DNA from 4 places in the Zhaonella formicivorans genome. Region 4 is predicted to be linked to each of the others. Evidence: riboswitches for the same ligand, from Rfam matches in the RefSeq annotation. Region 4 holds a riboswitch; each other region holds the start of a gene.
What was found. A riboswitch is a leader RNA that binds a small molecule or an ion and turns the genes downstream of it on or off. The one in region 4 is predicted to bind lysine.
Positions count from the first base shown of each region.

Region 1: another riboswitch for lysine. It lies ahead of lysA (diaminopimelate decarboxylase); the one in region 4 lies ahead of EYS13_RS10825 (transporter substrate-binding domain-containing protein).
Region 2: another riboswitch for lysine. It lies ahead of dapB (4-hydroxy-tetrahydrodipicolinate reductase); the one in region 4 lies ahead of EYS13_RS10825 (transporter substrate-binding domain-containing protein).
Region 3: another riboswitch for lysine. It lies ahead of dapF (diaminopimelate epimerase); the one in region 4 lies ahead of EYS13_RS10825 (transporter substrate-binding domain-containing protein).

Region 1 covers NZ_CP085524.1:784,408-789,833, forward strand. Annotated here, with positions in the region: gene EYS13_RS03825 (sensor histidine kinase) at 1-1,241, shown strand, start outside; gene EYS13_RS03830 (manganese catalase family protein) at 1,348-1,920, opposite strand; gene EYS13_RS03835 (spore coat protein CotJB) at 1,933-2,190, opposite strand; gene EYS13_RS03840 (spore coat associated protein CotJA) at 2,194-2,382, opposite strand; lysine riboswitch at 2,622-2,808, shown strand; gene lysA (diaminopimelate decarboxylase) at 2,898-4,244, shown strand; gene EYS13_RS03850 (site-2 protease family protein) at 4,514-5,134, shown strand; gene trpS (tryptophan--tRNA ligase) at 5,155-5,426, shown strand, end outside.
Region 2 covers NZ_CP085524.1:1,036,713-1,042,138, forward strand. Annotated here, with positions in the region: gene dapG (aspartate kinase) at 1-353, opposite strand, end outside; gene EYS13_RS05100 (aspartate-semialdehyde dehydrogenase) at 370-1,377, opposite strand; gene EYS13_RS05105 (dipicolinate synthase subunit B) at 1,522-2,115, opposite strand; gene dpsA (dipicolinate synthase subunit DpsA) at 2,127-3,026, opposite strand; gene dapB (4-hydroxy-tetrahydrodipicolinate reductase) at 3,122-3,919, opposite strand; lysine riboswitch at 4,030-4,214, opposite strand; gene EYS13_RS05120 (YlmC/YmxH family sporulation protein) at 4,284-4,553, opposite strand; gene EYS13_RS05125 (hypothetical protein) at 4,569-4,898, opposite strand; gene EYS13_RS05130 (aspartyl-phosphate phosphatase Spo0E family protein) at 5,335-5,426, opposite strand, start outside.
Region 3 covers NZ_CP085524.1:1,247,536-1,252,961, forward strand. Annotated here, with positions in the region: gene EYS13_RS06245 (LL-diaminopimelate aminotransferase) at 1-1,017, opposite strand, end outside; gene dapF (diaminopimelate epimerase) at 1,034-1,870, opposite strand; lysine riboswitch at 1,971-2,153, opposite strand; gene EYS13_RS06255 (calcium-transporting P-type ATPase, PMR1-type) at 2,241-4,997, opposite strand; gene EYS13_RS06260 (Rqc2 family fibronectin-binding protein) at 5,150-5,426, shown strand, end outside.
Region 4 covers NZ_CP085524.1:2,217,590-2,223,015, forward strand. Annotated here, with positions in the region: gene EYS13_RS10810 (GntR family transcriptional regulator) at 1-34, opposite strand, end outside; gene EYS13_RS10815 (amino acid ABC transporter ATP-binding protein) at 491-1,231, opposite strand; gene EYS13_RS10820 (amino acid ABC transporter permease) at 1,250-2,029, opposite strand; gene EYS13_RS10825 (transporter substrate-binding domain-containing protein) at 2,092-2,928, opposite strand; lysine riboswitch at 3,032-3,212, opposite strand; gene csaB (polysaccharide pyruvyl transferase CsaB) at 3,339-4,436, opposite strand; gene EYS13_RS10835 (DUF5693 family protein) at 4,429-5,426, opposite strand, start outside.

The DNA.
Region 1 (5,426 bases), 1.4 Mb from region 4:
TCACTCGCGAAATATACGTTACAATAGAAAATGCGCAAGCGCTCTTACTGGAATACGGTGAGACAGGCAAATTATTTCAACAAATGCCTCCAAATGAAAGAAACGAACAATTTAGGAACATGCGCAGGGTTAACCATGTAATGTTTTTTGCAGATGGCCGGCTTTTTTCCCCGAACTTTTTGGAACCAACTTTGTTAGAGCAGCTTAGACAGGAAGCTTTTGTTCAGAAAAGTGATACCGGTCGTTATTCCAAAAGTGTAAATACGAGAAGGTTATTTTATGTTATTAGAAAGGTAAAAGTGAGTGGACATGATGCTTATCTGCTGTCCTATATGTGGGAGACATACCGCAACGATCTGGTAAAAAAGCTATTTAGTCAACTGATGTTTATTATGGTTGGTGCGCTCCTTTTAAGTTGGATACCCTCTATTTGGTTTGCCAGATACCTGACCAGACCGCTTGTGGCACTGGAAAAGTATGTAAAGCGTGTCTCCGAGAGGGATTGGCATGAACCCCTGCAGTTAGAGCGTAAGGATGAAATTGGGAGGCTGGCTGAATCTATTGAGCGCATGAGACTTCAGCTTCTGCAGCATGATGAAACACAGCGTTCTTTTTTGCAACATATTTCCCATGAACTAAAAACTCCTGTAATGGTCATTCGCAGCTACGTGCAAGCAATACGCGATGGTATTTATCCAAAGGGGGATCTGCCAAGTACAGTTGAGGTTATAGATAATGAATCAGAAAGGCTAGAAAAACGTATTCATGATCTTTTGTATCTGACAAAACTGGATTACGTTTCCAAACAAGAGCCTGTACGGGATAATATAGATCTGGCAGAGCTGGTAGACGAAATAGTTGACCGGTTGCGCTGGCGTCGCCCCAACTTAAATTGGGCATTAGACCTGATACCTGTGGAGATTCAAGGAGACCGTGAACAGTGGACTGTAGCCATGGAAAATTTATTGGACAATCAAATTCGTTATGCGGAAAACACTGTAGAAATTTCGTTGGCAATGATTTCGGGGAATGAAAAGGCAAAAGCGTTAGTAAGAATTTGGAATGATGGCCCACCACTTGAACCGGGAGTGGCCGATACGCTATTTGACCAGTTTCGTAAAGGCTCTGATGGAGAATTTGGCCTTGGTTTAACTATTGTACACCGCATTGCTAATCTTCATCATGCGAAAGTATGGGCTTGTAATGAAAAGGATGGAGTAGCATTCTATTTGAAAATATAAAGCTGTCTGCATTATTATATTTTTTATCAAGTATCAGCCAGGCGGAAGAATTTAGGACACACCCTTTGATTTTTAGGTGTGTCCCTTTGATTACAGAATAAGGCAGTTAGAAAACTTTTTTGCTGTTCATGTACTCCTGCACATGAACCAGTGTTTCACCGAAACGCTGGAAATGTACTACTTCCCTTTCCCGTAAGAATCTTAAAGCGTCGATAACCCCGGGGTCGTCTGTTAAATTGATTAAATTTTCATAAGTTGCCCGGGCTTTTTGTTCTGCGGCCATGTCTTCATGCAGGTCGGCTACGGGATCGCCCAGAGCTGCTATATATTTGGCCGACCAAGGCACCCCGTTAGCATCCACCCAGAAGAGGGCCCTGTCGTGTTGGGCGTAATGTCCTCCCAGTCCCGCTTCTTTCAGAACTTCGATAGGGGCATCTTTGATTAACTGATAAACCATGGTCGCCACTATTTCCATATGGGCTAATTCCTCAGTACCGATATCAGTCAGGATACCTTTTGCCCTGTTGGTAGGCATGCTGTAGCGTTGATTTAGGTAACGCAAAGAGGCAGAAAGTTCCCCGTCGGGTCCGCCATACTGGGTAATCAAATATTTTGCCATTTGTACGTCGGGTTTAGTAATGCGCACAGGATATTCCAGTTTTTTTTCATAGACCCACATTCCAAGCCCTCCTTAATAGCTGAATTCCCAAGGCCAAGGATCTTCTATCCAACGCCATGGATATTGGCTGGGTGAATAACCATAAACGGTTAAAGGTCCATAACGGTTTTCATAAGTTCTTTTTAAAGCATTAAGCTCTTGAGTTACGCGATTATATTCGACAAGAGGTTCTCTTTCGCCAGGGTGCGTATCCAGATACAAAGTCAGTTCAATTGCTACAAACTCAAGCTCTTGAATTCTCCGCAGCATTTGAACTTGTTCGCGGTACATCAATTAAACCCCCTCCCGTTTGTGATAGGGCCTGTATAGCTCTGGAAAAAGTGTTCCTTTCTCTAAGGCTTCCTGCGGGTTAAAGATCCTGCCGTATCTTTGGTAAGGAATGTAGGCTTCAGCTAATCTTAGCCGCGGTGAGTAACTTTCGTGTTCATTGTGATACTCCGGTGCTTGATATTCTTTTTCCATGGTTTCCCTCCTTAATTACAATCCTAGTTTAGTATATTACAAAAGATGGCATGGTGTTACATTTCAGAGGATTTCTGGTAATCAGAAAACTATTTGTTTATAGAATGTAGTGGAAAATGGTCGAAACTAGCCAATGTGGAACGACTTACGGGGCAGGCATAAATATTTGTTATTGACAAAGTTGTCCTATGGTGGTATGATATCAATAACATAACTTAATAAAATACCTCATCTCTGTGAGGTGAGGTAGAGGCGCGAAGGGTCAAGAGTACTTATAAGGATTATGGGAATAAGGTGAATTATAAGGAAAGGGGCATTCGCCGAAGTTCAATGGCTTCCCAGGCTGTTGAGCTGGGTCTGCATTTAAGAAATGCAGGACTGTCACCCGGTTTTATCCTGGAAACCGGGTGGAGCACTATCTCACGTACAGGAAAGAGGTGGGCACATACCGAATTTTTGCGGCTATGGGTGTTGCTCATAGCCGTTTTTATTTTACTAAATAAGGGGCGATATAAATGAAATTACATGGCACGATGAAAATAAATAATCAAGGCCATTTAGAAATTGGTGGCTGCGACACCGTGGAATTAGTTAAAGAATATGGCACTCCCCTGGTTGTCTTGGATGAAGCTCTGTTCCGGCAAACCTGTCGCCAATATTACCATTATTTTGTTGAACGTTTTCAGAATGCTGAAGTTATTTATGCCAGTAAGGCTTTTATCAGTCCTGCTGTTTGTAAGATTATTGAGGTAGAAGGCTTGGGACTGGATGTTGTTTCGGGAGGGGAATTATATACCGCCTTACAGGCGGATTTTCCGGCCCGAAAGATATATTTTCATGGCAATAACAAAAGCCCGCAGGAATTGTCCATGGCCCTTGAGGCCAAGGTTGGCCGGATAGTGGTTGATAATTTTTATGAGTTAGAAATGTTAGATAAAATGGCTGAACTTTTCAAGGTTAAGGCGGATATATTATTGCGGATAACCCCTGGTATTGAGGCCCATACTCATGAATTTATTAAGACAGGACAAATTGACTCTAAATTTGGGTTTACTTTACCTAACGGGCAAGCTCTGCAGGCTGTGCGGGAAGCTATAAATTTGCAGAATATCAAGCTGCGGGGTTTGCATTGCCATATTGGCTCACAAATTTTTGAAATGGAATCTTATCGCCATGCAGCACAAGTCATGATGGGCTTTGTGAAAACCATCAAGAAAGAGCTGAACTTTGTAACTGAAGAACTAAATTTAGGGGGAGGCTTTGGCATTTATTACAAAGAAGGTGATACTCCTGCCCAGATTAAGGTTTACGCTGAAACTGTTATGAACACTGTCAAGGAACAAGCAAAACACCTGGGTTTAACAATGCCTAAAATTATAGTTGAGCCCGGTCGTTCCATTGTGGGCCCTGCGGGAACAACGCTTTACTCCGTGGGTTCGATCAAGGAGATCCCCGGCGTTCGCAAGTATGTAGCCGTAGACGGTGGAATGGCAGATAATATCAGACCTGCCCTTTATGGGGCAAAATACGAAGCCATCCTGGCCAACAAATGCACTCATCCAGCTGAAGAGACGATTTCAATTACGGGCAAATGCTGCGAGTCCGGAGATATGTTGATTCATGATATTATGCTCCCTAAGGCAGAGGCTGGAGATGTTTTAGCAATTTCTTGCACCGGAGCATACGGATACTCAATGGCTAGCAACTATAATTCCCTTGGCAAACCGGCGGTAGTTTTAGCTGTCGACGGCCATGCGGATTTGATCATTAAAAGAGAAAGCCATCAGGATTTGCTCAGGAACCACATTATTCCGGAACGGTTGCAAAAAGGAAAAACTATGTCATTTGCCTCAATGGGTTAAAAAAAGCAAGGAAAAAGTTTCCGCACTACACTTGTCAAGCTGTCAAACTATTTTACCACAGCGTGGACAAAGCTAGCGCGCCAATCAGGTGTGCGTACCCGTTTTGCCCACGCTTTTTTTATTTTTATAAAGGATGTGTTGCCTATAGCGTCTCTCCCGGCATATTTGCACAATCAGGTTTTGTTGAAGTAGTTTATGAAAACATGATATAATCTATAGAAATGCAAGACGAGACTGAGCGGTAAAAAAATGCTTTGGGGAGTGGTGGGATGTTTTTCGATAGCTGGATCGAAATTTTAGTAGGCATACCGGCAATTTTATTGGCTATAACTTTTCATGAGTTTGCCCATGGAAAAACCGCAGCAATTCTAGGTGATCCAACACCTGAAAATGAAGGTAGGCTTTCACTGAATCCCCTTAAGCATTTGGATCCTTTGGGAGCATTGATGCTGCTGGTGGTAGGCTTTGGTTGGGCCAAGCCTGTACAGGTAAACCCGTTTCATTTTCGCGGTGACCGGCAAAAGGGAATGCTATACGTAGCCCTGTCCGGACCGCTGATGAATCTAATTCTCGCGTATTTAAGTACGGTTGCCGTAAGAATAGTAGGTCTGCATTCCGGAATTCTGGGAATGTTTTTCTATTATTTGATGTGGTATAATGCAATGCTGGCAGTGTTCAACTTGGTTCCTTTACCACCCCTGGACGGTTCAAAAATCCTGGCCGGATTATTGCCGCGCAGTCAGGCCGCAGCCATTTACCGTTTGGAGGCATATGGCCCCATGATTTTGCTGCTTTTGCTGGCTACGGGTGTATTAGGAAGGCTTATTGGTCCGTTGGTAGATTTTGTAATCCAGCTGCTGACCACAGCCGCAGGATGGGGAATATTCTAAAGCTGAAAAGGAGATTGAAAATGAGCAAAGGTATCATTTTGAGTGGTATGCGTCCAACAGGCAAGTTGCATATAGGTCATTTAAGCGTCCTGGAAAACTGGGTGAGATTACAAAGTGAGTATGAATGTAATTTTGCCATCGTAGATTGGCATGCTCTAACCACCTCGTTTGATGACACCTCACTTATCAAAGAAAATGTTTGGAACATGGCTTTGGATTGGTTAGCTGTCGGCATTGATCCCGAAAAAAGTACGATCTTTATTCAATCCAGAATCCTGGAGCACGCTGAACT
Region 2 (5,426 bases), 1.2 Mb from region 4:
ACCCTGGCATCCCCGTACTGATTATCGGTAATTATGCCCGCCTGTGCGCCCGTAAAACAAACAGACTTATAGCCCATACCCTGCAATGTTCCTGCCAAGATAACACCGGAAATAATCTCTCCGCAAGACATCACAAGATCCAATTCCCTTTGGCTTAATTCGGGGTTACTTTTGGTAGCCAGCGAGATCAAAGTATCTGTAGCGTAAGGGGCGCCTTGTCTGCCTATGGCAGAAACAACAACTACCAGGCTATACCCCTCTTGTTTGGCCGCAATAATTTTTGCAGCAACCTGCTGGCGCGCTTCTTCCGTTGCTACCGATGAGCCACCGTATTTCTGCACTAAAATTCTCATCGTTGGGAGCACCTCATTAAATTAATTCGTATTTGATTAACAATTCCGCAATCTGTACAGCGTTGGTTGCGGCGCCTTTGCGCAGTTGATCAGCCACAACAAACAAACATAGACCGTTGGAACAGGATATATCTTCCCTGATTCTTCCTACAAAAACTTCATCCCGGTTTGAAGAAAAAATTGGCATGGGATAAATTTTCTCAGCAGGATTATCATGTACAACCACCCCAGGAGCATGGCGTAAAATTTCCCTGGCCTCAGCAGCAGATAATTTTCGTTCTGTCTCAATATTGATAGCTTCGGAATGGCTGCGCATAATCGGCACCCTAACAGTAGTAGCTGAAATGGCTATCTCCTGATCATGAAACATTTTTCTGGTTTCATTGACCATTTTCATTTCTTCTTTGGTATAATCGTTTTCCAAAAATACGTCTATCTGCGGTATCAGGTTGTAAGCAATCTGGTAGGGGAACACTACCGGCTCAATTTTTTCAGAATTTAAAAACTGCTTAGTCTGTACCACTAATTCATCCATAGCTTCTTGTCCTGCCCCGGAAACAGCCTGGTAAGTAGATACAATTATTCTTTTAATTTTGGCTGCATCATGCAGCGGCTTTAAAGCCACCACCATCTGAATTGTAGAGCAGTTGGGATTAGCAATGATACCTTTGTGCCACTTTACATCTTCCGGGTTGACTTCCGGAACAACCAATGGCACTTCGGGATCTAAACGAAATGTGCTACTGTTATCAATTACTACGGCGCCCCGCTCTACAGCTGCGTGTGCAAACTTTTTGCTGGCTGCTCCTCCGGCAAAAAGGGCCAGATCAACCCCTTGAAAAGCATCTTCCGTGGTTTCAGCAATTGTATATTCCTTGCCAGCAAAGCTCACTTTCTTGCCAGCAGATCTTTGTGTGGCCAGCAATTTTAAATCCTTGATAGGAAAGTTTCTTTCTGCTAATACTTCAAGTAATGTTTGACCGACAGCGCCAGTACCGACAATAGCAACATTATATTGTTTCATATTAATACCTCCAAACTACGAATAATAAAATGACTTTGATTCTACTGGCAAGATTCAATGCTCCTCAAGCAGTAATTTGATCTATTATTATTCTAGGATTTGATCGGTTTCTTTTAAAGTCCCAAATAGTTCGTCAATTAAAATTTAGCTTTTCTCCCAGCCATATAACAGGGGTTGAATTTGCTTGCCTGCTAAAGCTCCTTCTACAGTATCAAGGATTTTATCCATTTTAGCTACCAGGGAACCTGGTTTTTTGACAGGATCATCCTGTCCAAAAGGAACAAAGTAAATATTTTTGCTGTTTAACAGTAAGCCAATATTTTTAGCATTAAAGCCTAACCCGTCATTTGTGGAAACTGCCAAAACGACAGGGCGCTGGTTACGCAGATGAGCTTTAGCAGCCATTAAAACTGTACCGTCAGTTATTCCGTTTGCTAATTTTGCTAGAGTGTTTCCCGTACAGGGAGCTATCAGCACCACATCCAATAGGCCCTTAGGGCCTATTGGCTCTGCCTCCGTAATGCTTGTAATTGGTTCTTTTTTAGTTATTTCAACCAACTTTTCAGTCCAAAGCCTTGCCTCGCCAAACCTGGTATCTGTTTGCTGCACATTTTCAGATAAAATTGGCGTAACTTCCGCTCCTTCTTCAACTAAACGTTTAACTTCAGACAATATTTTTTCCAAAGTACAGTGAGAACCTGTTACTGCAAAACCTATCTTTTTGTTCACCAGTCGCATTACCGCACCCCCTATTTTCTGTCCCTGTGGAGTTCTTGGAGGATTAGTCCCGGGTAAACATCAGCCAGTATTTTACCTGCAGTTTTAGGCGCTACTTTTCCCGGTAATCCGGGAGCTAAAATTGCCTTAATCCCTGCTTTTTGCGCTGCCGGAAAATCTGTCCCCCCCGGTGCGGCTGCTATATCCACAATTAAGCACTCTTTGCCCAGCAGGGCAATACGAGAGCTGTCTAAAACAAGATGTGGCACTGTATTAAAGATTACTTGGATTTCGGGGAGAACTTTGGGAAGTTCGGAATATTTGACCGGCTTATATCCACTTTCCACACATCTGGCCAAGTCGGCAGGTTTTCTTGCAGCCACAAATACGTCACTACCCAAAGCCTTTAATGTCCTGGCCAATGTAATCCCGCAGCGTCCAAAGCCAACAACCAATGCTTTGCTTCCATGAATGGTTATGGGAAGCTCTTCCATAGCAATTTGAATAGCGCCTTCAGCCGTAGGTATAGAATTCAGGATTGCTACATCATCCAGTTCGGCAATTTCAATTAGACGCAAGCTATGTTTTTTAATTAGTTCCCGTAAGTAAGGTTTAGCAACTCCGATGAAAAGCGGAGTACCTGGTTGCAGTCTGCTCAAAATACCCTCATTTAAAATCAACTGCTCCTGAGCATAAATTGCCCTTACTACCCCGTTGGCATCAGTTCCAGGCATTGGCAAGATTACGGCGTCAACACCGTCCAATGCCATGAGCAAACTGCTCACTATTCTGGCTCCGTTTAATTCCGGATGCGGTGGAAAACCGACAACTTTAACTTGTGCGCCACGCTTGATTAATTCGGAAACCAACACTAATTCCCGATCATCACCTCCAATTACTGCAAGAGTAATGCCAGCTAAATCCTCACTCATATATCTGGACCTCCTCCAGTTTCCATACACTACTATCCAATATATGAGTGTACAAATAGGTGGTGCTTGTTCACGCATGCGTAAATATTAACAATTTATATTAAACTATCTAAACCAATTATCACCTGACGGAGCTGCCTTACTTTTCTGACCGCCAAGAGTATGCCAGGTATAAAAGATTCTCTGCTAAGTGAGTCATGTCGGATAGTAAGAGTCTGTCCCAGTCCCCCGAAAAGCACTTCCTGATGAGCAACCAGCCCTGGCAGCCGGACACTATGTAAATGAATCCCTTGTACTTGTGCGCCTCTGGCACCAACAATTTTTTCTAACTCATGTGGATTGCCCTGTTTAAGCTCACCTCTTTCTTCCAGAATTGCCTGCGCGGTTCCCAGGGCAGTTCCAGATGGAGCATCCAATTTTTGTTCGTGGTGCAATTCAATGATTTCCACATGTGGGAAATATTTGGCTGCTTCTTTGGCAAAACGCATCATTAAAATTGCGCCTATTGCAAAATTGGGAGCAATCACAGCTCCGATTTGTTTTTTTTCACATAAGATATGAAGTTCATCCAGCTGATCGGTGGTTAAACCTGTGGTACCTATTACTGGCGATACGCCGTAATTGATAGCCATAACGCTGTTTTTCAGAACAGCCTCAGCTGTAGTAAAATCTATTAAAACTTCCGGATGCTTAGTTTGCAGTATGCCTTCCAGGTCATCAGTGATAGTAATTCCTTGCAAATCCAGACCAGCAACTAAACCAACATCAAGTCCTTGGCCTCTTAGATCCACAGCCCCTGCTAATTCTAAATCATCTGTGTTTAAAACTGCTCGCACTACCTCCCTTCCGACTCTGCCGTATGCTCCAGTTACTACCACTTTCGTTTTCTTCACCATAAACCCGACCTACTCCTCCCTATTTTCAACAAAATAAAAAGGCTGAAAGAGCATACTAATGCCCACAGCCTTTTAATCGCATGTAGCAATGCTCAATCTCTTCCTGATAGCGAGATAGTGCTCCACTTGAGGTCCAGGATTCCTCAAGTGACAGTCCTGCACCTCTTCGATGCAGGCCCAGCCCGCAAGCCTCGGGAAACATGCGAACTTCGGCGGAGGCCCCTTTCCTTTTCAATCATCTTCCCCTTTTCTTGAAAAGTACTCTTGACAGCTCCGCGCCTCTACCTCACCTCCGAGAGATGAGGTACGCTTTCAAATTTTTTTAAATAATAGCACACCTTATTACCTCAGTCAATACCTTTTAAAACAAATAGTGGCGCATGCGGACCGTATTCTGCTCTAATTCTACGACAATAACTTCACTGCCTATTTTTTTTACTGCTTGCCAGGGTATTACCAGTTGCGAACTACCGCGCCAAAATCCAAACAAACCGCCGTTGTTAGGGAGAATTATTGATTCCACATGCCCTGTTTCAATATTGATTACTAAGTCAGAATCTCCTACGGTCCCCAGTCTAGCTCCGTCGGCTATATTGATTATATCTTTGCCGATTAATTCACTTAACTTCATGCTCGTTTTCCTCACTTACCTATAAGAGTAATATAGTTTGCTTAGCCATGGCTGCAACAAAGCAATCAAAAGGGATATGAAGGCCAAGGGGTCCAGAGAAATACCTAAGATTTGAAATGATTCAGGAAACGCTATCCCCAGAAAAGAAGTCAGCATAATTAGGGAAAGATAAATGCCGCCAGCCACTCCTACCAAGTGGGCTAAGGCCTGTGATATAAGTCCGCCAACCGGTTCCTGGGGAAGTTCTTTAGCCTGGCTTTTATATCGCAATTTTATCTGTTCCCGCAAAGACAGCGTCAAAACAAATAACAGCAAAATAACCAGCAGGATTGGTTTCCACCACATACGCATCCCCCCTCACATTTATGTATATTTTAGTCATTGGGAAAATATGCGTTATAAGGCAAAATACGCCAACAGAACAGAGTTTACGACAGACACCTAGGCTGCCGTCGCAGCACCCTCAGAGAAATGAAAAATTGCAATCCATTATATCGTAACTGCTCCTTTTGACAAGCCATAGATCGCTCTGTAAAGCGTTTGACTGTAAGCGGCTGGGCAACATGGACTGAGAAGAGCGCTGGAGCGAGAGCACCCGCGTCAGTGTGTGCCGCTGGTAGTCAAACGTAAAGAAAACTTGACTTGTACCAAGCGTGAGTACGGCAGAAAGACTTTATAAGACTTGCAAAGAGACTGAATAGTTTAAGCGCTCTTGGCGAAGTCATCCAAAACAGCGGACATAAGTGCTTCATTTCATAATAGATAAAAAAAACGCCCCGGATTAACTACCCGGAGCCTCCTTGGTTAGCCTGGTATATTCTACAATTAAACAGTCTAGGTCCTGGTTAAGCTTGATGATTGCTGGATCAGGTG
Region 3 (5,426 bases), 970 kb from region 4:
CTCAGCAAAGCCGGCGGAAGTGTAGCCTTTAGGTACCGGCGCCCAGATATAAAAGGTAGCTTTCGGCTTTTCCAAGCTCCAACCCATAGCATTCAGCCCGTCTACCACTACATCCCGACGTTCGCGGTAAACTTCGCACATCCTTTGCACGCATTCCTGGTCACCAAGCAGCCCGGCTATACCGGCATACTGTACCGCCTGGAATGCACCGGAATCGAGGTTGGATTTTAACCTACCCAGGGCTTCAATGACATCTGCCCGGCCTGCAGCCCAGCCGATCCTCCAACCGGTCATATTGTACGGTTTGGACAAGGAGTTAAATTCAATGCCCACTTCTTTGGCTCCGGGGGCCTGCAGGAAACTAGGCGCTTTATATCCTTCAAAAGTAATTTCGCTATAAGCAGCATCATGGCAGACTATGACATCATACTCTTTGGCAAAGGCAACCACGTCTCGGTAAAAATCCAAAGTAGCCAAAGCACCTGTGGGGTTGTTAGGGTAATTAATAAACATCAACTTAGCTTTCTTGGCAACCTCCGAGGGAATTGCCTCAAGATCCGGCAAAAAGCCGTTTTCGGCTTTTAGCGGCATCAAATATGGCTCTCCGCCTGCCAAAAGGGTACCGATGCCGTAAACGGGATATCCCGGATCGGGTACCAGGTTGATATCGCCCGGGTCTACATAACAGAAGTTAATATGGGCAATACCTTCTTTGGAGCCGATGAGGGTAACCACTTCCGTCTTGGGATCCAATTCCACACCAAACCTTCTTTTGTACCAAGCTGCTACAGCCTTGCGGTATTCCAACAGGCCGACGGAAGAAGGGTACTGGTGGTTAGCCGGATTATGGGCTTCTTCTACCAGTTTGGCGATGATATGGTCCGGGGTGGGACGGTCCGGGTCGCCAATCCCCAAACTGATGATGTCAACGCCTTTCTCCTTGGCTTCAGCGATTTTCTTTTCAATCCTGGCAAATAAATAAGGGGGTAATTTTCTGATCCGTTCCGCTTCTCTCATTTTATCAACATCCTCCTTAAACGCTGTAATCTCCGTTAAAAACAGTCTCCGCAGGTCCGGTCATATAAACGTGGTTGTCATGCTCGTTCCAAAAGATCTGCAAATCTCCCCCGGCCAAATGAACGGTTACTTTTCGCTCGGTCAGAAGATTTAATACTCCTGCCACCGCAACAGCACAAGCCCCTGTACCACAAGCTAATGTTTCGCCCGCTCCCCGCTCCCAGACTTTCATCCTAACTTCATTGGGACTTAAAATCTGTACAAATTCCACATTGGTCTTTTTGGGAAAAACATAATGGGTTTCGATTTGCCGGCCTAATGCGGCCAAAGGAATCTCATCCAAATTTCCTGTGTAAATAACGCAGTGCGGATTGCCCATGGACACCGCCGTTACCTGGTAAGGCTGTCCCCCTACCACCAGAGTCTCATTTACCACCAGGCCCGGTTCTCCCAGCATTGGAATAAGCGCACGGTCCAGATGAGGTTCTCCCATATCCACACAAATGCCGGTAATGCTGCCACTTTCTATTTGCAGGCGGGGCACGATTATGCCAGCCAGGGTTTCAACCCTGATCTCCTCTTTTTTTACAATCCCTTGTTCATACACATATTTGGCAAAACACCTGATGCCATTTCCGCACATCTCCGCCTCGCTGCCATCGGAGTTAAAAATGCGCATTCTGATATCTGCTACCTCAGAAGGCAGAATAATCATAAGCCCGTCGGCCCCGATTCCAAAATGACGGTCGCATACCTTAACTGCCAGCTCTCCTAAGTCTACCCCAGGGCTCAGTTCTTTACCCTCCAACACTACAAAATCATTACCCAAGCCATGCATTTTGGTAAACTTCATAGTCGCACCTCCGTTTTTCCTCGTGAGAATAGCAAAAAACGGCTGAGAGTACATCACCAGCCGCAAGTCTCAAAGGCAAGGTAAGACTCATCCCTCCTGTTCGTGAGATAGTGCTCCACCTAATAGCCAGGTACCATTAGGTGACAGTCCTGCACCTGTTCGATGCAGGCCCAGCCAAGAAGCCTGGGTAGCTTCTTGACTTCGGCGGATGCCCCTTTCCCTACAGCTCATTACCACCCGGTTCCTTGTAAGTACTTTTGACTACCGCACCTCTACCTCACCTCTTCTGAGATGAGGTTTATTTGATAAAGTTTGTGGTAATCTTAACATACTCTTTTAGTTATTGTCAATCGTTTTTAGTGGATGTTCATTAAGCTTTTAAGTAAATCAGTTTTCTGCCGATAGGTTTAACCAGGTAATGAATAAAAGCCGTAAAGAAAGTTCTCCAACCGGCTACCATGAGGATCAAGTACCAATGATAGCCGTTTAGGGGAGTAGTTTTAAAAATTGGCTGTAGCCAAGGCAGGTATATAACCGCCAGCTCCATGGTAATTGAGCAGCAAACAGCTAACACCAGGTAGGGATTAGAAAAAACACCCACCTGAAATAAGGAATACCTTTCAGATTTACAGTCAAATACATGGAACAACTGGGAAAAAACCAATGTGGCAAATGCCATGGTACGGGCCAAAGTCAAATTGCCATCGCTTAAGTAATTGGCCAGCACAAAAACCAGGAGGGTCCCAAGGCCAATCTGCAGCCCCCTACTCCCTATTTTGCGCCATAACCCCCGGGAGAATACGCTCTCTTTCGGATGACGCGGTTTGCGCTGCATAATGTCCGGGTCAGCATTATCAACCCCCAGCGCCATAGCAGGCAGCCCGTCTGTGACCAGGTTCACCCAGAGGATCTGAATAGGAAGCAGCGGTAACGGCAGAGCAAACAAAGCGGCCAGAAACATGGTTAACACTTCGCCTACATTACAGGACAAAAGATATCTGATAAATTTCCGGATATTGTCATAGATTGCCCTTCCCTCTTCCACCGCAGCAACTATGGTGGCAAAGTTGTCATCGGCCAGAATCATTGCCGAAGCTTCTTTGGTAACATCTGTTCCGGTCTTGCCCATGGCAACCCCGATATCCGCCTCCTTAACAGCAGGCGCGTCATTTACCCCGTCCCCGGTCATGGCCACCACCTCACCTCTTTGTTTCAGTGCTTTCACAATGCGCAGCTTATGCTTGGGAGAAACCCGGGCATATACCGAAATATCCTTCACCCGGGAGGCAAATTCTTCATCATCCATGGCATCCAACTCCACGCCGGTTATTACCTGTCCGGCCCCTACCGGCAAGCCCAATTCTTCTGCTACCGCCCGGGCTGTGATCTGGTGATCGCCGGTAATCATTACCGTCTTAATCCCCGCCTGCTTACATACTTGAATGGCTTTAAGTGCGGAAGGCCTTGGCGGGTCTATCATTCCTACCAAACCTAAAAATACCAAGTTATGTTCCAAATTGTCCGCTTCCTCAAGTCGCTCATCCCCTGACAGCTGCCTGTAGGCTATACCCAATACCCTTAAAGCTTGGCGGGCCATGGACTCATTTTCCTTCAGCACTTTTTCCTTAAGTTCATTGGTCAAGGAAAGAGCTTTACCTTCAACTAAAACGGACTGGCAGAGATTTAAAATAACATCGGGAGCCCCTTTAGTATAAATAGTCGAAACCCCGTCGTCCTGCCGGTAAATGACAGACATACGCTTGCGCTCCGAATCGAAAGGTATTTCGCCAATTCTCCTCTCTTCCCGCTCCACCTGTTCCCGCCAGATCCCGCCTTTGGCAGCTAAAACCAGCAGGGCGCCTTCCGTAGGATCGCCGCTGATTTCCCAACTGCTTGCCTTCCCGTTTTTTTGTCTGAACAAACCGGATAAGGGAGTGCCGTCTTTCTTCAGGCCTGCATTATTACATAAAGCGCAGCATTTGAGCAACAGTTTCATCGTCTTGTTCCCCCTGCCGATTTTCTTGCCATTTGCCTCAAATTCCCCCCTCGGGTCATAACCTTGCCCTGTAACCTGCACCTTCAGGCCATCGCAAAAGATCTGTCGGGCAGTCATTTCATTTTGGGTTAGCGTCCCTGTCTTGTCGGAACAAATTACCGTAGCACAGCCCAGAGTTTCCACAGCGGGCAGTTTACGGACAATGGCATTCCTGCGGATCATTTTTTGCACTCCGATAGCCAGCGCCACAGTTACAATTGCGGGCAGACCTTCCGGAATAGCCGCCACCGCCAGGCTGACCCCTGCCAGAAACATCTGGTAGATGGCTTCTCCTCTTAATACCCCGGTTACTACTACCAGAGCGCAGATGAGCAGGCAAAAAACCACCAGCAACTTGCCGAGCTGGGCCAGGCGCTTTTGCAGCGGTGTTTCTTCTTCTTCAACCTGCTCAATCATTCCCGCGATCTGACCCATTTCAGTGCGCATGCCGGTAGCAGTAACCACGGCCTTGCCTCTGCCCCTGGTAATTACTGTGCCCATATAAACCATGTTCTTCCTGTCGCCCAAAGCCACTTTTTCCCCGTCAAGAGGTTCCGTTTTCTTTTTCACAGGATGGGATTCACCCGTTAAAGTGGCTTCTTCTACTTCCAAATTAACTGCCTCTGTCAACCTGGCATCGGCAGGCACCCTATCCCCCGTTTCCAGGCAGAGCAAATCCCCAGGCACCAGGTCTTTAGCAGGTACTGTCCGCTGCTGCCCATCCCTGATTACAGTTGCTGCGGGTGCAGCTAGTTTTTTTAACGCCTCCAGCGATTTTTCCGCCCTAAATTCCTGAATAAAACCTAAAATGGCGTTAAGAATTACAATGGCCAGTATAGTTATGGCATCAGCGTATTCCCCCAGCATGCCGGAAATTAGAGTAGCCCCGATTAACACCAGCACCATAAAATCCTGGAATTGTCCCAGCAGGATTTTCAGCGGTAAAATTCTTTTTGCTTGCTGCAGCTGGTTCGGCCCAACCTCCGCCAGCCTGCGTTCCGCTTCTTTTCCGCTTAAGCCTTTTTCTCCGTCGGAAGCCAAGATCGCCATAACTTCTGAGGCTTCCAATTGAAACCAACTACGCTCCTTCATCCTGATTGTCCCTCCCAGCTAATGCTTCCATCTTTAGAATCATATTCCAGTGCTTGGGAGAAAATAACTGTTCCCCTTCCCTTTTAGTTGCAATTTAAACCTTGCCTCTGCTAGAATGAATTAATAGTAAGACTGAGAAAAGGAGTAAAACAATGGCCTTTGACGGGATTGTACTGGCTGCTGTACAACAGGAACTATCGGCAAGACTTTTAAACGGTCGCATAGATAGAATTTATCAACCGTCCTCAGATACCGTAGTATTGCACATCCGCCAGCGAAGCGGAAACTTTAAACTTCTATTGTCTGCCCACGCTTATGATGCCAGAGTACACCTGACTACAGCCAATTTTAGCAACCCATTTAACCCGCCTCTTTTTTGCATGGTTTTGAGGAAACACTTGGAAGGCGGCAAAATATTGAGTATCGAGC
Region 4 (5,426 bases):
GGCTTAAAGTAATATTGGCTGCTTTAAGTTTCATAATGCCTCCAAATTTGTCTGACGTCTGATATGTTGTCTTAATTATAGCATATAAAATGCAGGCGTTGTCTACAAAACTGATTAAAAAAAATAGATAAAAAAATATTTTGATTCTATTGATTTAAAAAGCAGATAATTTAATTCGTTAGCGAGTAAATGACTTCCTTATAACGGCCAATAACTGTTCCCAAAATGTGGTATAATAGATGTATACAAGGTAGGTGATAGCAAATGTTACCCGTCGAGTTGCACAAATTTTTTTGGGAATATGAAGCGCATAGAATAGATCCAGAAAAAGAATGGTTTTTGCTTATTTTGATGATGCGGAGAAAGAGATCATGCCTGGGATGTTCAAACCGGTTAACTGGGAAGAAATTAAAAAGCATTTTATAAAACGCCAGCAAGAAATAGGGAAACTGTATTTGGAGTAAAATGAGTCAGAGAACCGTCCCCTGACTCACATCTCGCTCAAAACACGTTTTAAAAATTCCCTGGTTCGTTCTTGTTTTGGATTATTAAAGATTTGCTCCGGGCTTCCTTCTTCAGCAATGACTCCCTTATCCATGAATACTACCCGGTCAGCCACATCTCTGGCAAAGCCCATCTCATGGGTTACTACTAACATGGTTAGACCGGATTCAGCAAGTTCCTTCATAACCTTCAGGACTTCCCCAACCATCTCAGGATCCAAGGCTGAAGTAGGCTCGTCAAACAACATAACATCCGGTTCCATGGAAAGTGCCCTGGCAATAGCCACCCGCTGTTTTTGACCTCCAGATAATTGTTTGGGTTTAGCGTTAATATATTTTTCCATGCCTACAACCTGCAAATATTTCATTGCCACTTTTTCCGCTTCTTCCCTAGTCCTTTTTAAAACCTTAACTTGCCCAACAACACAATTATTTAAAACGTTATGATTATTAAATAAGTTGAATTGTTGAAATACCATCCCCATTTTGGTGCGATAGGCATAGATGTCATGCTTCTCATCTAAAATATTTTTGCCATTATAAATGATCTGTCCGCCACTTGGTTTTTCTAGAAGATTGATGCAACGAAGGAGGGTTGATTTACCTGAACCAGAGGAACCGATAATACAGACTACTTCTCCTTTGTTTACGGAAAAATTAATGTCTTTTAAAACTTCATTAGTACCAAAGGATTTACTTAAATGTTGGATATCAAGTACTTTTTCCATATTTATCTCCTCCTTCGTCTAGTATTTGTTAGGCCAGTCCTTTGTCCTACGCAGCATATCTTCTGGCCTATCCACTTGCATCTGATTGCCGGTCAGATCATAATTTTCCGGACCGTCCAATTTTCTTTCAATAAAACGTAAAATTCTTGTCACTGTAAAGGTCATTATAAAATAAATAATGCTGGCCACAAAAAATGATTCGAAGTATCTGAAGTTGTTTCCGGCAATTGATTTTGTTTGGAAAAACAATTCTGTTACAGAAATAACGTTTAAAACCGAGGTATCTTTAATATTTATTACAAATTCATTACCTGTTGCCGGTAAAATATTACGAATTACCTGGGGCAAAACAACATTTTGCATAGTTTGGAAATGATTCATGCCGATCGCATGGGCAGCTTCAAACTGTCCCTTGTCAACAGAAATGATACCTCCGCGAACAATTTCCGCCATGTACGCCCCTGTATTGATGGATACTATAAAAATTGCCGCAACCATTCGATCCATATCTATTCCAAAGGCTAGAGCCGAACCATAGTAAATAACCATAGCTTGTACAATCATAGGTGTTCCCCTGAAGAACTCCACATAAGCAGAAAGAAGAGCATTAATTATCTTAAGAAGTACTTTTTTCATTCCTGCCTCAGGCATTGGGATAGTACGTACAACCCCTATTAGTAAACCAATGATAGAGCCCAAAATAGTACCTATAATAGAAATAAAAAGCGTTACCCCGGCTCCGCGAAGAAACATCGGCCAATAATTGGAAACAATTTTTACTAACCATTCATATGTCATATTTCTCCTCCTCTATAAATTGATAAAACCGGCTGTATCAAAACACAGTCGGTTTTACATTATTATTGAGCCGCCGGTTGATTAGCGATAGCAGCATCCATAATCCTTGTACGTTCTTCTTCCGAAATTCCTGCTAGTATTTCATTGATTTTTTCTGTTAAATCACTGCCTTTGGGAAGACCGACAGCAATTGCTGTATCTGCATCCGATGTTTTAAATCCATCTGTAAATTCTACCATCGCAAAGTTTTCATTGGCAGCCGTTGCACTAACACCTTCCGGACGTTCGGAAACATATCCGTCTATCATACCCGATTCAAGAGCAACTCTCATTGCAGGAAAATTATCCATCGCAGGCTGCTTAATTACACCCTCTATTTGATCAATTACGGTATAGTGGAAGGTATTTAATTGAGCAGTTATTTTTGCCCCCTTGAAATCCTGGATAGAAGTTGCCCCTTCATATTTTCCGCCTTTTTTAACTACCATAACTAAATCTGACTTATAGTAGGGATCTGAAAAATCAATTGTTTTCAAACGTTCTGCAGTTGGTGACATCCCTGCAATAATAGCATCGATTTTACCTGAGGTTAAGGCCGGGATAAGACCATCCCATTCAGTTTTAACTATAACTAATTCTTTGCCCAAACCTTCAGCAATTCTTTTTGCAATTTCTACATCGTATCCGCCCGCATATTCTGATGTACCTTCAATGGGAACTGCACCATTGGAATCATCCATTTGCGTCCAGTTAAATGGTGCATAACCAGCTTCCATGCCTACCCTAAATGTTCCGCCCTCTGATACTTGTTCCTTTGAACTACTATTTGCCCCACACCCTGTTAAGAGCACAATCAATGCCAAGGATAGGGCTACTAATACTGATAATTTTCTTCCCATAACTTTTTTCTCCTCCTTAATAAAATCTAAATATATAAAAAAAGACCTGAGATAGACTCAGGCCGCAATTACACTAGTTGCTCCCAATGCCTCATCTTTTCCCAAATGAGATAGCGCAACTCAATAAACCGGGAAGTTTATTGAGACAGTCCTACAGCTCTTAACTGCAGGCCCAGCATATAATACTGAGGATATTATATGCTTCGGCGACATTTCCTTCTCCTTAGCATCACCGCCCCTCAACTCCGCTAAAGACTGTTAAATATCGCGCCTCTACCCCACTTCTAAAAGTGAGGTCTTATTAAATTGTGTTACATTGTGAAGCTTACAACATCATAGCCTGTTTGTCAACCCAAATTAGCATAAAAATTGGTGAGTCAGGGGAGTGAGTCAGGGGACGGTTCTCTGACTCATTTTAGCAAATTCAGCGCTAGCTCTGCCGTCTGACGGGATTCCACCCTGAGTTCACCGACCCGTTCAGCGAGCTTGGCCACTGCTGCTTCCCGTTTGGCCAACACGCCAAACACTTCCCGGGAGAGGACCTCGAAGTCCAGCGTCTCCACCCGGCCTGCATTGGGCTGCTCCGTCAGCTTCAGGAAGCTGTCCACCTTGGGGTCGTAAGAAATCCCCACCGCCGGGACTCCCATGACTGCAGCCATGATCAGCGCATGGAGGCGCATCCCCACTACCAGCTGCAGTTCTCCCAGCACCCCCAGCATTTCGGTAACGCTGCACTGTTCCTTGATGAGCACCGGTTCCTCCTGCATCAAACGGGCAATTTCCCGACAGGCACAGACGTCATCAGGAAACTGGAAAGGCAAAAGCACCACCCGGTAACCTTGCCGTATGAGCTCATCCCCCAGCCGGGCCAGAACCCTTTGGTAGCCGGTCAGATTTTTCCACTGCCGCACGGAAATTCCCACCATAGGCAGTTTGTCTTCCGGCTTTATGCCGCAGCGTTCCAAAAGCTCCTGTCCCGGTTTTCTTTCTATCTCTCGGTGGTAGAGGCTGAACACTGCATCGGCGGTGACATAAACCGGAGGCCCGGTGACCCCCAGCTCGGTCAACAACTCCTTGGAGGCCTGGTCTCGCACAGTAATCACATCTACCTTGTTGGACACCAACGGCACCAGCTTTTTACCCACGCCGGAGGTAATGGGACCTATCCCCTGGGCGTAGTAAATTACCGGCTTGCCCATAAGCTTTGCCAGCCAGACAACACCCAGGTAATAAAGGATGCTTTTGGGACTGGTGGTATCCTGCAAGAGACTCCCCCCGCCGCTGATGAACAAGTCCGCCTGGCTTAATGCACGAAACACGTCCTTCAATTTCCAGCGGTTGACAGCCTCCACCCCGTACTGTTTGCTTGTCTTTGCCGGGTCGTTGGAGAGCACTGTGAACTTCAGCTCCGGTTTTAGAGAACGCAAAGTGCGCAGGATGCTGAAGAGCACCGCCTCATCCCCCGTATTGTTAAAGCCGTAATACCCGGACAACACTATCCTAGCCATGGAACAACCGCCTTCCCGCTCTTTCAGCCAACCGGTATGCAAAAATCAGGATTACGCCGATTATTATCCCCAGCCATAAGCCGTTAAAAGCCCTGAAAATGGATACGGCCAGGGGGGTGTGGATATGGGCAAAAGTATTCACCATGGAAATCTGCCCAATGGCGCCTAAAAGCAGCACAGGCAGCAGCCTATGCCTGTATCCCAAATAAAAAGTCAAGAGCAACAAGGGGTGGCCAATCAGGAACTCCTTGGTCCTCGGCCGGACCACCAGGATTTTATCCAGCCAGCTGCGGAGCGAGAGCTCCAGGCCGGAGACAGGCGCCGCATCGTTGCCGGTGCGGGCGATATAGATGGCAAAGGCTATGGCCAAAACTGCCGCCAAAGCTGCATAACCTACAGTAATATGGGTGCCCGAAAACTCAATCAGGCGCTTTCCGGCATTTTGCTTTTCCAAACGCCAGAACAGAAATACTACAACAATCAGCAGCGGCAGGACATGGGCGGCCTTAACCCCGCTGAACTGGTCAAGCTTCAGCATGAAGTTCACATCAGCCAGGAGCCCAACCGTGAAAAGAGCGCCGACCAGGGAGATAAGCGAGGTCCTGAGCAGGAGAACAATGCTCCTGCCTATGCTGGTCCCTCTTTCCTCCAGATTGAGGAGAATGGCCAGGGAGGGGAAAATCACCACCGCAGCCAAAGCCATCAGTTTCCTGGCCATGGTTACATGGCCGCCGGCAATTAAGGCCAGCCAGCCAAAGACAGCCAGTGCTCCCAAACCGTAGGCGGGGAGCTGCCAGCCTAAAAGGCGCAGGAGCAGCACCCCTCCGGCAATTACCCCTAACCCGATCACCAGGTTTAAAAAGCCGTAATACAGGGGCCCTTCCAGGGCTGCGGGCCGGCCAAAGGTAAAGCCCTGGGCTTCGATGCTGTTTCTCACCTTGCTGATATACTGTACATTGGAAGTAAGCCAGTCCTCAGATTCCGGCTTCA